3 regions of the Cellulomonas sp. A375-1 genome follow, and region 1 is predicted to be linked to each of the others. Evidence: riboswitches for the same ligand, from Rfam matches in the RefSeq annotation. Region 1 holds a riboswitch; each other region holds the start of a gene.
The links. A riboswitch is a leader RNA that binds a small molecule or an ion and turns the genes downstream of it on or off. The one in region 1 is predicted to bind S-adenosylmethionine.
Positions count from the first base shown of each region.

Region 2: another riboswitch for S-adenosylmethionine. It lies ahead of CWIS_RS16360 (methylenetetrahydrofolate reductase); the one in region 1 lies ahead of CWIS_RS06160 (NADPH-dependent FMN reductase).
Region 3: another riboswitch for S-adenosylmethionine. It lies ahead of CWIS_RS14150 (dicarboxylate/amino acid:cation symporter); the one in region 1 lies ahead of CWIS_RS06160 (NADPH-dependent FMN reductase).

Region 1 covers NZ_LFKW01000051.1:66,016-71,120, forward strand. Annotated here, with positions in the region: gene CWIS_RS06145 (LLM class flavin-dependent oxidoreductase) at 1-537, shown strand, start outside; gene CWIS_RS06150 (LLM class flavin-dependent oxidoreductase) at 588-1,721, shown strand; gene CWIS_RS06155 (flavin reductase family protein) at 1,688-2,287, opposite strand; gene CWIS_RS06160 (NADPH-dependent FMN reductase) at 2,284-2,868, opposite strand; SAM riboswitch class IV at 2,893-3,001, opposite strand; gene CWIS_RS06165 (hypothetical protein) at 3,083-4,009, opposite strand; gene CWIS_RS06170 (hypothetical protein) at 4,023-4,655, opposite strand; gene gdhA (NADP-specific glutamate dehydrogenase) at 4,926-5,105, shown strand, end outside.
Region 2 covers NZ_LFKW01000152.1:13,836-18,940, forward strand. Annotated here, with positions in the region: gene metE (5-methyltetrahydropteroyltriglutamate--homocysteine S-methyltransferase) at 1-915, opposite strand, end outside; gene CWIS_RS16360 (methylenetetrahydrofolate reductase) at 1,030-2,079, opposite strand; SAM riboswitch class I at 2,119-2,215, opposite strand; gene CWIS_RS16365 (hypothetical protein) at 2,370-2,555, opposite strand; gene CWIS_RS16370 (DNA-3-methyladenine glycosylase I) at 2,681-3,364, opposite strand; gene CWIS_RS16375 (DUF3418 domain-containing protein) at 3,763-5,105, opposite strand, start outside.
Region 3 covers NZ_LFKW01000133.1:15,899-21,003, forward strand. Annotated here, with positions in the region: gene CWIS_RS14140 (Ig-like domain-containing protein) at 1-440, opposite strand, end outside; gene CWIS_RS14145 (fibronectin type III domain-containing protein) at 497-2,143, opposite strand; gene CWIS_RS14150 (dicarboxylate/amino acid:cation symporter) at 2,208-3,671, opposite strand; SAM riboswitch class IV at 3,886-4,001, opposite strand; gene CWIS_RS14155 (hypothetical protein) at 4,194-4,511, opposite strand; gene CWIS_RS14160 (DUF5703 family protein) at 4,665-4,898, shown strand; gene CWIS_RS14165 (M20/M25/M40 family metallo-hydrolase) at 4,944-5,105, opposite strand, start outside.

The DNA of each region.
Region 1 (5,105 bases):
CTCGCGGCGCGCCACGGCGACCCGATCGTCTCGGCGAACGCATTGCAGCCGCGCGAGAGCTATCGCGCGCTGATCGACCGGTACCGCGAGCAGTACGAGGCGCACGGCCACGACCCGGCGTACGCGTTCGTCGGCTCCGGCTCGGGCGGCCTGTACCTCGCGGACACCACCGAGCGGGCGGTCGAGCAGTTCCGGCCGATCTTCGAGGGCCAGCTCGCGGCGCAGCGCAGGCGCGGCTACGGCCCGCAGCACGTGGGCGTCGGGTCGAGCTTCACGACGGTCGAGGAGGCCGTGGAGCGCGGCCCGGCGCTGGTCGGATCGCCCGAGCGGGTGGTCGAGAAGATCCTCGACTACCACCGGACGTACCAGCACGACCTGCAGTCGGTCTCGGTCAACCACCTGCTCCCGCCCGACCACCAGGCCGACGTGCTGCGTCGGTTCGCCGAGGAGGTCGTCCCCGCGGTCAGGGCCGAGGTCACCACGACCCTGTGGTCCGAGTCCGACGAGCGCCGCGCGGCCGGCTTCACCGCGAAGTGACGGACGCTCCCGCGTCGCCCGCGTCCGCGAGCCGGCCGCCGCTGTCAGGGGTGCACTGGTTCCTGCCGACCTCGGGCGACGCGCGGGGCATCCTCGGGGGCTTCCACGCCAAGGACTCGCGCGGGCACGCCGCGGGCTACCGCGCGCCGAGCCTGGAGTACCTCACGCAGGTGGCGCAGGCCGCGGACTCGCTCGGGTACGACGCGGTCCTGACGCCCACGGGCACGTGGTGCGAGGACGCCTGGGTGGTCACCGCGGCGCTCGCCGCCGTGACGCAGCGCCTGCGCTTCCTCGTCGCGCTCCGGCCCGGGCTGGTCTCCCCGACGCTCGCGGCGCAGACCGCCGCGACGTTCCAGCGGCTGTCCGGCGGACGCCTGCTGCTCAACGTCGTGACGGGCGGCGACGAGGTCGAGATGCAACGGTTCGGCGACTGGCTCGGCCACGACGAGCGGTACGCGCGCTGCCACGAGTTCCTCGACGTGGTGCGCGGCGTGTGGGACTCCTCGCCGTTCTCCTACTCCGGCGAGCACTTCCGCGTCGCGGGCGGGGCCGTCCCCGTCGCGCCCGAGCCGCGGCCGGAGATCTACTTCGGGGGCTCGTCGTCGGCCGCGCTGCCCGTGGCGGCGGCGCACGCGGACGTCTACCTGACGTGGGGTGAGCCTCCCGCGCAGGCCCGGGCGAAGATCGACGAGGTGCGCGCGCTCGCGGCGGCGCGCGGCCGCGACGTGCGGTTCGGCGTGCGGCTGCACGTGATCACGCGCGACCGCTCGTCGGACGCGTGGGACGTCGCCCAGCGCTGGCTCGACGACCTCGACCCCGCGTCGATCGCGCAGGCTCAGCGGGGTCTGTCCGCGTCGGGTTCGGTGGGCCAGCAGCGCATGGTGGCGCTGCACGGCGCGGGCGCGCTCGCGGACAGCCGCGACGCACGCGCGCTCGAGATCCACCCCGGGCTGTGGGCCGGCGTGGGGCTGGTGCGCGGGGGCGCCGGGACGGCGCTGGTCGGGAGCCACGACGAGGTCGCCGACCTGGTCGGGGAGTACCACGCGGCGGGGTTCGACGAGCTGGTCCTGTCCGGCTACCCGCACCTCGAGGAGGCGTACTGGTTCGCCGAGGGCGTCCGCCCCCTCCTCGAGGCGCGTGGCGTGACCCGTCAGATCGCGGAGTGCCCGCCGATCCGGTGGTAGGTCCGGTCGTGGTAGACCAGCGGCGACGCGGCCTCCAGGCCCGTGCGGTGGGCGCTCTCCGGCTCGACGTGCACGCTCGAGGAGATCGCCTCGACCGAGACGAGGTGGCTCGACCCGACGGCCGTGCGCTGCACCACCCGGCCCCGCACCCACGCGAGCGCGCCGTCGATCACGGGCTCGCCGGTCTCCAGAGCGCTCCAGCCGCCTGCCGCGAACCGGTCGATGCCGCTCGTCGCGAACCGTGCCGAGACGTCGTCCTGGTGGTCGGCGAGGAAGCTCAGCGTGAGCGTGACGGCCCGCTCGACGGCGGGCCAGGAGGACGACGACGACGCGAGCGAGAACGCGAGCAGCGGCGGCTGCGCGGACACCGAGATCACCGACGTCGCGGTGAAGCCCACGGGCCGGCCGTCCTCGTCGCGCAGCGCGACCACGACCACCCCCGCGGGGTGGCCGCGGAACACGGCCTTGTACTCCTCGGGTGACAGACGCGGCGTCGGCGCGGCGCAGGACGTGCCGGACGTGCCGGACGTCCCCGAGCGCGGCCCGACGACGGGCTCGGCGGTCATCGGGCCACCGCCGCGAGCTCGTCGGCCTCGACGCCCGAGGTGCGGGTGTCCCGTGCGGCACCCAGCGAGCGCCGTAGCGCCTCGCCCCCGCGCGCGAGCCACGCGTCGACCACGGGGGGCAGGTCGGCAAGGTCCGCCTCGGTCACGGCGAGCGAGCGGGTCGGCACGACCGCGCCGAGCTCGACGAGCACGGGCCGCAGGTGCACCTCCCCGACCAGCGCGTGGGCGGGGGTCCCGGACACGACGAGCGGCACGACGACGACGCCAGCCAGGCCGTCGGGCCCGTACAGGTCGAGGAACGCCTTGAGCAGCCCGGTGTAGGAGGCCTTGTAGACGGGCGTCGCGACGACCGCGACGTCGGCACCGGCCAGTGCGGTGCGGGCCGCGTCAGCCCGGGGGTGGTCGGCGGCGAGGATCTCGTCGGCGAACGCGGCCAGGTCGATCGGTGCGGCGACCTGCCCGTCGACGTGTGCCGCGATCGCCGCGGCGACCTGCCGGGCCGCGCCCAGCGTGCGCGATCCCTCGCGCGGGTTGCCCGACACCACCACCACGGTGGGTCGGGGCGTGGTCTGCGTGCTCATGTGGGTGCCCCTCGCATTCCTCGTCCGTCACGGTTGCCGACCCCAAGGGCCGGCCCGGTCTCCCCCGGGAGCACCCCGTCGTGACCGGGGTTGCCGACCAGCGAGCCGGGGCTTGGCGCTGGTTCTCGTGACCTGGCAGAGGGGTATAGCAGCGGCGTCGGAAATGGGTACCGAATAAGTCGGAAATCTCGTCAGCTGGACGGGTGCCGGAGGCTCACGAGGCGTCGACGGGGGGCAGGTTCACGAACTGGAACTGCCACTGCGCGGGCAGGTCGCGGGGCACCATCACGGTCGTCGCACCCGCGTCCCACGACGACGGGACCAGGAACATCGCGTCGGGGCCCTGCACCAGCAGGCGCAGCCCGCGATGCCGCCAGCGGGGCGCCTGCGCGGCCACGCACTCCTCGTCGGGCGCCGGGGTGACGCCGTCGTCGGGGTCGTCGTCGTGCACGCACAGGTCCTCGACCGCGATCGTCGTGTCCGACAGGCGCAGCGGCGTCGTCGTGTCCAGCACGACGAGCGGGAGCTCGTCGAGCTCGCGCGCGGTCTGCTGCGCGAACCCGACCCCCGCCCAGCCCGCGGTGATCGAGACCACCCACAGCACGCCGGCCACCACGAGCACCCACAGCCCGGCGACCACCCCGGCGGGCCGCTCCCGCACGTAGCGCAACGCGCCCGCGGTCGCCGCCGCGCCCACCGCGATCACCGCCGCCGCGACCAGCGGCAGCCACACCCACGACCCCCACCACGCGTACGCCAGCAGGAGCAGGACCCCCACGCCGAGCACGCCGGACCCCGCGAGCACGGCCGCCCGCGCGCGGTCCGCGAGCCGCTGCGCACCCTCCGGCGTCGCGCGTAGGTGCCGCGCCCGCACCTCGAGCCGCGAGTGCACCGTGGCGACGGTGACGAACAGCGTCGTCAGCACGACGAGCGGCACCGCCAGCGACTTCGGCGAGCGCATGACGAACTCGCGCGGCGACAGGCCGATCGTGTCCACGTCGAGCCCGAAGTACCAGAGCTCGGACCGTGTGAACGCGTACCCGTAGTAGAAGAGGAACGCCGAGACGAACGTCGCGGGCGCGACGAACTGCGTCACGACCGTGAACCACGGGGGCAGCCCGCGCCGCGGCTCGTCGGTCATCGCTGCGCGGGGCTCATGGCTGGCCCTCGTCCACGGTGGGCTCGGTGGTCGGCGTCTGCAGCTGCTCGCGCTGGCTCTCGTCGACGAGCGGGAGCGGGGTGCCGGGCGACGCGAGCATGGTCTCGGCGGCGTGCGTGCAGTCGTCGTCGCTCACCTCGGCGGCGCAGCGCAGCGACCCGTGCGCCGCGATCGTCGCGTCCAGGTCGAGGTGCTCGGGGTCTCGCGGCACGGCGGAGATGCGGCACCCCTGCGGTGGCAGGTCGACGTCGACGCACACCGCGCCGGTCGCCTGGTCGCCGCACGCGTCCTGGTCCCAGATCCAGTCGCCGGCGATCACGAGCTCGTCGACGTGGAACGTGATCCCGTCCGCGAGGTCGAGGCCCACCAGCCCGCCGTTCCAGAACAGCGACCCGCACGAGGCCGTGCCGTCGAAGGTCGCGAAGCCGTCCACGGGCGGCGCGGTGGTGACCACGGGCTGTCGGCCCGGCGGCTCCTGCGGCTGCTCGCCGCCGCGCGTGCTCGTCGTCGCAGGCTCGCCGGTCGTAGTGCTCCGGGTGGACGCCTGGTCGTCGGGTGCGCTCGTCGGCTCGTCGGGCGGCCCCGCGCACGCCGCCACGACGACGAGGCCCGCGAGCAGGGCCCACACGCGCCTGGCCCGTCCCCGGGGCGTGGTCGAGCGCTGCCGGACCGTGGCCGGCGGTGCCGGGTTCGGTCGCATCGCCCCTCCCGTGCGTCGGTGGGCTCGTCGTCTGCTCGGAAGGTGGCCCGGGGTCGCCCGCGTGATACTGGACACGTCCGCCACGGGGTGCTGGCACCCCGGTGTCCACAGGGCGGTAGTCCCGCACGGGCGTGGGGCGGTCGTGGTTAGCCTGATCGCGTCCTTCACCCGGTACGCGGAGCAGAGCGGAGCCGAATCATGCAGGTGCAGCTGGAGCGCGCCCGCGAGCAAGTGCTCGCGCGCAACGCCGGTGAGCGCGAGTTCCACCAGGCGGTCAACGAGGTGTTCGAGAGCCTCGGGCCCGTCCTCGTCCGCAACCCCGACTACGCCGACGCCGCCGTCCTGGAGCGGCTGTGCGAGCCCGAGCGGCAGATCATC
Region 2 (5,105 bases), on a different contig from region 1:
GACCAGCGTCTTGGTCTCCAGGCCCGGGACGGCCTCGGCGGGCGCAGCGCCCTTGACCAGGTCCAGGCCGATCGCCTCGACATCGGTGGCGGCCAGCACCGGGAGCGCCGCGCCCAGGTCGCCGTACGGGGCGGCGACGAAGATCGCGGGCCGCTGCGGACGGGTCAGGTCGGTGCTCAGCGCGCGGTACGCCTCGACGGTCGCGGCGAGCAGGCGCTCGACCGGCACGTCGATGCTCTCCGAGACGAGCGCCGGCTCCTCGAGCTGCACCCACGTGGCGCCCGCGGCGGCGAGGTCCTGCAGCAGGTCGGCGTAGACCGGCAGCAGGTCGTGCAGGCGGTCGATCGGGGAGAAGTCCGCGGGTGCGCCCTCGGTGGCCTTCGCGAGCGCGAGGTAGGTCACCGGACCGACGATCACAGGGCGCGTGAGCACGCCCTCGGAGAGCGCCTCGACGAACTCCGCGACCGGACGCGTGCCCGCGTAGCGGAACGTCGTCTCGGGGCCGATCTCCGGAACCAGGTAGTGGTAGTTCGTGTCGAACCACTTGGTCATCTCGAGCGGCAGGTCGTCGCCGCGGCCGCGCGCCACGGTCGAGTAGCCCGCGAGGTCGAGTGCGCCGTCCTCGTCGACCAGGTCGGCGAACCGCGCGGGGATCGCGCCGACGACCGCGCTCGCGTCGAGCACGTGGTCGTAGAACGAGAACGCGCTCGGGATCGCGGGGACGTCCTTCGGCAGGCCGAGCTCGACCAGGCGGTCACGCGTCCGACGACGCAGCTGCGCGGCGGTCGCCTCGACCTCGTCGGCCGTCGACCGCCCGGCCCAGAACGCCTCGATGGCCTTCTTGAGCTCGCGGCGCGGCCCGATGCGCGGGTAGCCGAGCACGGAGCCGGTCGGGAACTGCGGGGTCTCGCTCATCAGGGTCCAGCCTTCGGTGTCGTGGTCGTGCAGGGGACTGACGTTCTGGGGTGGTGCTCGGGTGGTGCGTGGTTCTCGGGTCGTGCGTGGGTGCGGGCGGGCCGACGACGGGCGTCAGTCGCGACCGCGGCCGTCCAGGTCGGCGCCCTCGAGCAGGTCGAGCGCGGCGCCGTGGGTGTTGAACGTGTAGAGGTGCACGCCCGGTGCGCCGCCGTCGAGGATCCCGTTGATGAGGTCCACGCCCGCGCGGATCCCGCGGCGGTGCCGCTCGCGCTCGTCGTCCGCCGAGGCGAGCGTCTCGAGCAGCGCGCGGGGCACGGGGACGCCCGTGAGCGCCTGCACGCGCTCGAGGCGCGCCGGGTCGGTCGCCGGGATGATGCCCGGGATGATCGGGATGACCACGCCGGCCTCGCGCGCCTCGGCGACGAGCCCGAGGTACGCCTCGGCGTCGTAGAACACCTGAGTGATCGCGAAGTCCGCGCCCGCCTCCTGCTTGGCCAGCAGGGAGGCCACGTCCTGCGCTCGCGTGCCGCCCGTCGCCGCGTTGCCGCGCGGGAACGCGGCGACCGCGACCGACAGCGGCCGCACCCGCGCCCGCACTGCCTGGGCCGGGCTCGCCGTGCACCGGCGGCTCTCGATCTCGCGCAGCAGCCCGACGAGCTCGCTCGCGGTCGCCAGGCCGTCGGGGTGCGCCTGCCAGTCGTCCTGGCCGACGGGCGGGTCGCCGCGCAGCGCGAGGAACGAGCGGACGCCCTCGTCGAGGAACTCCTCGACGATCGTCGTGATCTCCTCGCGGCTCGTCCCGACGCACGTCAGGTGCGCGATCGGCGACAGTGACGTCTCCTGGAGCAGCCGGGACACCAGCGCGCGCGACGTCTCGCGCGTCTTGCCCGAGGCGCCGTAGGTCACCGAGACGAAGTCCGGGTGCACCGACTCGAGCGCCCGCACGGTCTCCCACAGGCGCGGGGCGGCCTGCGGGTTGCGCGGCGGGAAGAGCTCGAACGAGATCGTCGGGCGGTCGACGCTGCCCAGCGGACGCGGTGACGGCGCGACGTGCGTGCCGGTCACGGCGCGCGTCTCGGTCGTCGTGGTGGCGCCGGGCGCGGCGAGCGCGTCGGAGGGCCGCGGGGCGGCCACGGGCGGGACTGCGGTCGCGGCGCTCACGCGGACGGACCGTTCAGACACGAGGTCTGCGACATGTCGACTCCATCGGTCCTGGCGGAAGCACCCACACCCTCGTCGCGGAGGGGGGTTGCTGCGGCGTCAACGAGCCAGGTCTCTCGGCCGCTCTGGATGGTTGTCGTGATCGTAGGCCGGGAGCCCACATGCTGACCACGAGTTCTCACTTTGTGAGACCGGCGGGTCGCAGAGCGGACAGTCCACGACTGCGTCGGCCGTCGTGGAACGCGAGGGGGCGATCGCGTCCCTTGCTGGTGCGGCCCGGGGCGCGGAGGTCAGCCGAGCGGGCGCGGGCGCTGGTGGGGGATCTCGCCCCAGTTCAGGGCGCCGCCGGCCACCGACAGCAGGCCCGCCTCGACGGCCTCGAGCACGTCGGCGTCCGGTGCCTGGGCACCGGCCATGGCCTCCCGCGCACCGAGAACGGCTTCGAGCCGCATCTCGGGGTCGGGCATCTCGGTCATGCGCGGAACTGTAGCCGCGGTCCTCGATCAGGCGAAGTCCCGGCGCAGCGATCACCCGAGCGGAGCACACGCCGCCGCGACGGACACGTGTCCCGGGACCGGCGGCCGCGCCCGGGGCAACCGGGTCAGTGGGGTGCGCAAGGGCAGGTCACGAGGTGGTCGTCGACGAGTCCGCACGCCTGCATCGCCGCGTAGGCGGTTGTCGGCCCGATGAACCGGAACCCTGCCGACTTGAGCTCGCGGGCGAGCGCGCGCGACTCGGGCGTGGCCGCCGGGACGTCCGCCCACGACGCCGGGCGCACGTGCTGGGAGCGGTCCGGCGCGAACGACCAGAAGATCGAGTCGAGCGTCCGACCGGACGCGTGCAGGTCCAGCAGCGCGCGGGCGTTGGCGATCGTGGCCTCGATCTTCTGGCGGTTCCGCACGATGCTCGCGTCCCCCAGCAGCCGTTCGACGTCGTGCTCGTCGTACCCCGCGACGACCTCCGGATCGAACCCCGCGAACGCCGCCCGGAACGACTCACGCTTGCGCAGCACCGTGATCCACGCGAGCCCGGACTGGAACCCCTCGAGGGCGATCCGCTCGAACAGCGCCGCCTCGCCGTGCACGGGGACGCCCCACTCCTCGTCGTGGTAGCGCTCGTACAGTGGGTCCCCGTCCCCGAAGCACCGCCCGCTGACCCGAGGCGGCTCGGGTGCGCTCGCGGGCGCCAGCAGTGCGCTCAGGACATCGGGCGTGCGGACATCGGGCGTGCGGGCATCAGGTGTGAGCGCGTCAGGTGTGAGCGCGTCAGGTGGGGATGCAGCCATGGGGCGAGTCTGGCCCGTGGCACCGACACGCGTGGCCTCTTCGACACAACCTGTGGACGACGAGCGGTCACCCCCGCCGCACCCCCGCCCCCGCCCAGACTCGACCGGCCCCGACGCGACCCGCCGCGGCTCGACCCGACCCGACCCGACTCGACCCAGTGTCTGCTCCGGCTTTGGCGGCGGAATGCGCGAGTGGCCGCTGGGTCGTGGTCTCTCCGACCCGCGACCCAGCGTGTGCTCCGGCTCGGGCGGTGGGATGCGCGAGTAGGCGCTGGGTCGTCGTCTCTCCGATCCGCGACCCAGGGTCTGCTCCAGGTACAGCGGGGGGAGGGGCGAGCAGGCGCCGGGTCGTGGGGTTTCTAGTGATCGAGGCGGGGCTGCGGTGGCTCGGCGGAGCGTCAGGACAGCGCGGTGAGAAGCTTGCGGACGCGCTGCGGAGAGACCGGCGTCGGCGTGCCGAGCTGCTGCGCGAACAGGCTCACGCGCAGCTCCTCGATCTGCCACCGGACCTCGGCCCGGCGTGCCGGGTCAGCACCGGGCGCCGCGGCCAGCGCGTCCTCGAGGTCACGCACCTGCCACGCCAGGTCCGCGTCGCGCGCGGGGTTCTCCGCGGCCTTCGTCAGTCGGTACCGGGCCGCGCGCAGGTAGCGCGGCAGGTGCACCAGGCGGTCGGCACCCGTCTCGACGACGAAGCCCGCGTGCACCAGGCCGCCGGCCTGCGCCCGGACGTCCGAGGCGGTGGCCAGCAGCGCCAGGCTCGTCGTGCCCTTGAGGTCGACCTCGAGCTCGCGCCAGGCCGTGAGCACGTCGACGAGCGTGCCGACGAGCGCGTGCACCCGGTCCTCGAGCCGGTCGCGCAGCCACGTGCGCAGCTCGGCGTACTGCGCGGCGTCGCGGACATCCTGCGGGGCGCGGCGCGGCGTCCCGGCGCCGAGGTGCTCGGCGACGAGCGCGTCGATCGCCGCGAGCTGCACGTCCTCGACCAGCGCCTCGCGGCTGGGGTAGGGGTTGGCGGCCAGCGCGAGCGCCTGCGCGCCGCTCCAGCGCGACGTGACGCGCGCCGGGGCGAGCCCGATGTCGAGCAGCAGCAGGCGTCGCAGCCCGGCGCGTGCGGCGGCCGGGCGCGCGGACTCGTCGGCGAGCGTGCGCACCGAGACCGTCGCCGGTCCGCCCGCGCGCTCCTCGACCAGCGAGGGGAACGCGCGCACGAGCGTCGCGCCCGAGCGCACCTCGACCACCTCGGGGAGCGTGAGGTCGTCGGGCCACGTCGTGAGCCCGCTCCGCGTGACACCCTCCACGAGCGACCCCGCGGCCGACGAGCCCGTACCCGACGGGCCCCCCGCCGACGAGCCGGCAGCAGACGGACCCGCAGACGACAAGCCCGCAGCCGACGAGGCTCCCGACGATCCCCCGGCGCCCGCGGACGCACCCGCGCGGTCCGACGAGCTGCCCGGCACCGCGCCGCCCCCGCCGCCCGGCCGACGCCGTTCGTCGTCCCGCCCACGCCCGCGCGGCGCAGGACGGCCCGCGTCGTCGGCCACCAGACCCGCCTCGCGCATCGCCTGCCGCAGCGCGGACCGCACCGCCGTGTCGACCGCGTCCTGCGCACGCCCCGCGAGCCGGTGCTGCAGCGCGGCGAGGTCCTTGCCCTCGTCGACCACCCCGCCGCGGTCGCCGACCACCCGGAACGTCACGCGTAGGTGCGCGGGCAGCCGCTCGTCGTCGAACGCGTCGGCGGGGA
Region 3 (5,105 bases), on a different contig from region 1:
TACGTCAGGCCGGCACCGGTCAGCCGGGTCGCGAGCTCGTCCCAGTCGAAGATGTTGAGCGCGTCGCCGTCGATGCGCGGGTTGAAGACGTAGATCTTCGGCACGCCGATGCTCGTCGCCGCGGCGTTGATGTGCGCGATCTCGGCCTGCGTGCTGGCGTCCTTCGGGTCACCGATGAGCACCGCGTAGCGGCCGGACTTGAAGCGCAGCAGGTACTTCAGGCGCTCGATCGAGATGGACTCGAAGACGTGCTGGCCACGCGCAGGAGCGAGCGCCGGGAAGACGTCGGCGAAGTAGTCGAAGTCGACGCTGGAAGCGATGGCGGGAGCCGCAGCGGTGGCCGCGGCGCTCGCGCCGGGGGCGAGAGCGACCGCGGGCGCGGTCGCCAGTGCGGCGACCACGATCCCGGCGATGCTGCGTCGCAAGGAGGAGCTGGACATGGGGAGTCGTCTCTTTCTCCCGCCCGGAGGCGGGGGGTCAGGTCAGGGAGAGCGGGTCAGCGGACGGGCTGGGCCGCGGGGGTCGACGGCCCGTCCACTCGTGCGGGTGGTGCGAACTGCCAGGTGACGCTGAGCTGGCCCGCCTCGGGAGCGACGTGCACCCCGGGATAGGCCGCGACGGGGGACGAGGTGGGGGCCGCTGCGACGGGGGTCCTGACGGGCGCCGCCGCGGGCACGGTGGCGAGAGCCGCGGTGGGTGCGGCCGCCGGTGCAGCGACCGACGCCGGCGTGAAGGCCGTCAGCAGCGGGTTGCCGAGCTGCAGCGGTGGCAGGGCGCCGGGCACCGGAGCCGGGCCGGCAGGCTCGTCCGCCGCGGCGGCAGACGACGCGCGACGGGAACCGCCGCGCGCGTAGTGGGACGCCAGGAGCAGGACTCCCGCGACGGCCAGTGCGCCGAGGATCACGAGGCCGGTCAGCGGCGGCACCGTCTCGGCCGACGTCGCCTCCGCGTCCTGCGCCGCCCCGACCGGCGACGCGGCCGCGACGGTGACGGGGCTCTCGGAGACGACCGTCCCCTGGTACGCGACGACGAAGTGGTGAGCACCCCGCGGGGCGTCGTCCGGAACGACCACGTCGGTGGCGAACGCGCCCTGCTCGTCGGTCGTGACGGTCGTGAGCCGGACCGGGTCGGAGTGCAGCTCGACGTCGAGGTCGACGCCCGCGGCGTAACCCGCTCCGGTCAGCGCGACGGTCGCACCGGGGACGACCTCCCCCGTCCAGGTCAGCGTGCCGACGACCGACGCGGGCGGCGTGCCGACCGTCACCGGCACCGACGGGGTGGAGGCCGCGGACTCACCGACGTCGTTCACCGCGCGGACCGCGGCGCGGTAGCTGCCGTCCGGCAGGTCCAGGAACTCGTAGGTGGTGGTCGCCGCGTCGACCTCGGCGCGGTTGCCCCCGCTGAGCAGGACGACGTAGCCCGTCACGCTGTCGAGGTCCACGTCGACCGACGGCTCCCACGTCACGACGATCGTCGTGCCGTCGACCGTGAGGGTCGGTGTGCCGGGTGCGGAGGGCGCTCCGGGCACGACGGCCTCGTCGGGATCGATCCCGAGGTCGTCGGACACGGGCGCCGCAGGAGCCGGGACGCCCGGCGCTGTCGTGGCACCGGGAGCGGGCGTGCTCGTCGGGGGCCTGGTCGCGCCCGGGGAGGGCGTCGTGCCGGGCACAGGCGTCCTGCCGGGCGCCGGGGTCGCACGCGGCGTGGGAGTCGTGCCGGGCGTCGGCGCCTTGGTCGGTGTCGGGCTCGCCGACGGCTTCGGCGTGGGCGACTTCGTCGGGGTCGGCGTCAGGTTGTAGTCGGACGGGAGGTTGTCCGCGTAGAGCACCTCGTCGGCCGCGCCCTGCCAGATCCCGGTGCTGGCGCTGCTCTGCACGATGCGCCCCTTGTACTTGGGGTTCTTCCCGTCGTACTCGTGGCACGTCGGGATCGGCTGGCACCACTTGTCCTCGGCGAGGTTGACGAGCGCGGCGCCCTTGTCGTCCTGGAGGCAGTGCTGGTCGTCGCCGCCATCGACCCACTCGACGGTGGCCGCGCTCGCGCGGGTCGCCTGCAGGACCGGCAGGCCGAGGGCGATCACGCCGACGACGAGCGCCGCGACCAGGGGCAGGCTCCGGCGGCCGAGCTGGAGAAGAGGGTTCACGAGGGGGCGCTTTCTACGGGAAGGGGGTGCGGGGGCACGGGGGGCGAGGACGGGTGCGGGCGGGTCAGCGGGAGCCGACGGGAACGCGCGGGCTGGGCTCGATCGCGCACGCGCCGACGGGCACGCCGCCCCAGAGGGCGTCGTCGTCGGTCGTCGCCGGGGACGCCGGGTTCGAGCGTTCCGGCGTCACGGGCTCCCCGAGGTCGACGGACCGGTCCACGGAGGAGCGGAAGATCGCGTCGTCCAGGCGGCCCTCCTTGCGCGCGACGATGGTCGCGGCGACCGCGGCCGAGGTCACGTTGTTCGTGGTCCGCGCCATGTCGGCGAGCGCGCTGATCGGCAGCGTCAGGATGATGACCTCGAGCGGGAGCCCCGCAGCGGCCAGCACGGTCGTCGCGGTGACCGTCGCGGTCCCGGGCACGCCCGCGGTGCCGATCGAGACGACGAGGCCGAGCAGCACCAGCACCGCGTAGTCACCGAGCCCGTACGGGATGCCGAGTGCGTTGACGCTGTACACGGCCAGGAGCACCGGCCAGATCCCGGCGCAGCCCGGCATCCCGATCGTCGTGCCGAGCGGCGCCGTGAAACCCGCGATCTCGGCGGGCACGCCGACGCGCTCCCGGAGCAGGCTCGTGGTGAGCGGCAGCGTCCCGGCGCTGCTCTGCGTCGTGAACGCGGTGAGCTGCGCGGGGAAGATCCGGCGGAAGAACGCGACGGGGCTCACGTTCGCGGACACCCGCAGGAACACGCCGTTCACGAGGTAGGTGTGGGCGAAGCAGACGACGAACGCGACGACGAGCAGCGTGAACAGCGGCCAGAGCTGGCTCGTGTCCGCCGAGACGGTCGACGTGAACGACGCCGTGAGGGCGAGCACCGCGTAGGGCGTGAGGCTGATGACGAAGCCGACCGCGCGGTAGATGATCTCGCGTGACGCCTCGACGAACGCCTTGAACGGGGCGACCTTCTGCGGGTTCTTGTCGGCCACCAGCGAGCACGAGACCGCCACGAGGATGCTCACGAGGATGATCGGGATGATGTTGTTCTCGGACACGTCCTTGACGATGTTCGTCGGGAAGAAGCCGATGAACACCGACGTGAACGGCTGCTGGACCGAGTCGAGCGACCGGGTGTCCACGTCCTGCGTGCCCAGGTGCGCGCCCTTGCCGAGCCCGACCAGCAGCGCCGTGCCGAGTGCGAGGAAGATCGCGACGAGGTTGAGGCTGAGCAGCCAGTAGACCGACCGTCCGCCGATGGTCCGCAGCTGCGACGTCGAGCCCAGCGACGTGATGCTCGACAGGATCGAGACGATCACGAGCGGGGCCACGATGGTCAGCAGCAGGTTGACGTAGACCCGGCCGAGTGGCTGGACGTACTCGACGTGGTCGCGGAACACCACGCCGACAGCGACGCCGAGGAACAGCCCGACGAACGTCAGCACGCTGAAGTTCACGCGCTTGCGTGCGAGGGCGAACAGGCCGGCGAACAGGCCGACGGTGACGGCGAGCGCTGCGGCGTCCCAGACGTTCACGGGGTGCTCCGATCGTGCGAGGGCAGCTCCCACGACCGGGGACGGTCAGGGAGTGCTCAGGGAGGGGGAAGGGCGTGCGGCGCGCGGGACGAGGCCTCGCGCACCGAGGTGACGACGTGCGTCAGAAGGCAGCGCAGGAACATCGACGGAGTCGGTGCTCGTTCGCACACCTCACGCCCGTGCTCCTCGTCGTCGGCAGGCGCCGATCCCGCGGCGCCCGTGCTTGCCGTCGTGCACGCGCACGACGGCCTGGTCCTCACCCGGGGCACCCCACCACGGACGGAGGGTTGCCGGTCTCCCAGCCGGGGCTTGTCGGAGACGCTCGTGACCTGGTCTTCCACGACCGGATCGGCTTATGCCGACTATACCGGTCGCTTTTTCCTTGCAGGCTCTTTCTAGTGACGACGGGAGCGCGGTGTCAACAACCGGGACCCGGTGGTCCGCACTCCGAGACGCTTGTCACCCGTTCGGCCGCACCGTGGGGACCTCCCGCTCGCACCCTTGACGTGCGGCGCCGCGGGGTCAGCGCGCGGGTTCGACCTCGTCGTACTCGTCGTCGCCCGCCCAGTCGCCCTCGGCGTCCTCGGACTCGTCGTCGCCACCCTCGACGTCGTCGTCGAAGTCGTCGTCCTCGTCGTCCTCCTCGGCGAGGTAGAACGGCGTGGCCTCACCGTGGACAGTCCCGAGGGCGTCGTCGTACACCTCGAAGGCGTCGGCCAGGACGTCGTACGCGTCGTCGACCGCGGGGTCGTCCTCGCCCTGGCGCGCGACGACAGCGTTGTAGTGCGCCTCGAGCGCTGCGACGAATCGGTCCAGCGCGGCACGGGGGTCGACGGTCATGTCCGAACGGTACCGCCGCGACGGGGTGCCCGGCAGGACCGAGGGCCGCCACCACTCCCCCGCAGCGTGCGACCCGCCTCTCGGCGTACGCACGGCACCCCGCGACGCGGTGCACAATGGGCGCCACGCGAGTCGGCAACGGGAGGGTGGCGGATGACCGTCGAGACGCGTCAGCGACGCCGGGACTGGGTCGCGCAGGGTGGGCAGTACGAGTACCGGGTCCTGGTCCTCCCCCGGACGACCAGCCGCAACGACGTCCAGCGCATGCTCGTCGAGCACGCCGAGTACGGGCGCTGGGAGCTGGCCCGGTCGGTGCTCTACGTGGGTGGCGAGCGACGCGTCTGGCTGCGGCGCAAGATCCTGCGGGTCCGCAGCACGCTCGACTGACCGCCGGCCCGCCTGCGACGACGACGCCCCAGCGGGCACAGCCCGTCAGCAGGTCGACAGGAGCCGGTCCAGGACGCGCGTGCCGAACTTCAGGGCGTCGATCGACACGCGCTCGTCGACGCCGTGGAACATGCCCGCGAAGTCGAGGTCCGGGGGCAGGCGCAGGGGCGCGAACCCGTAGCCCGTGATCCCCAGCTGCGAGAGCGA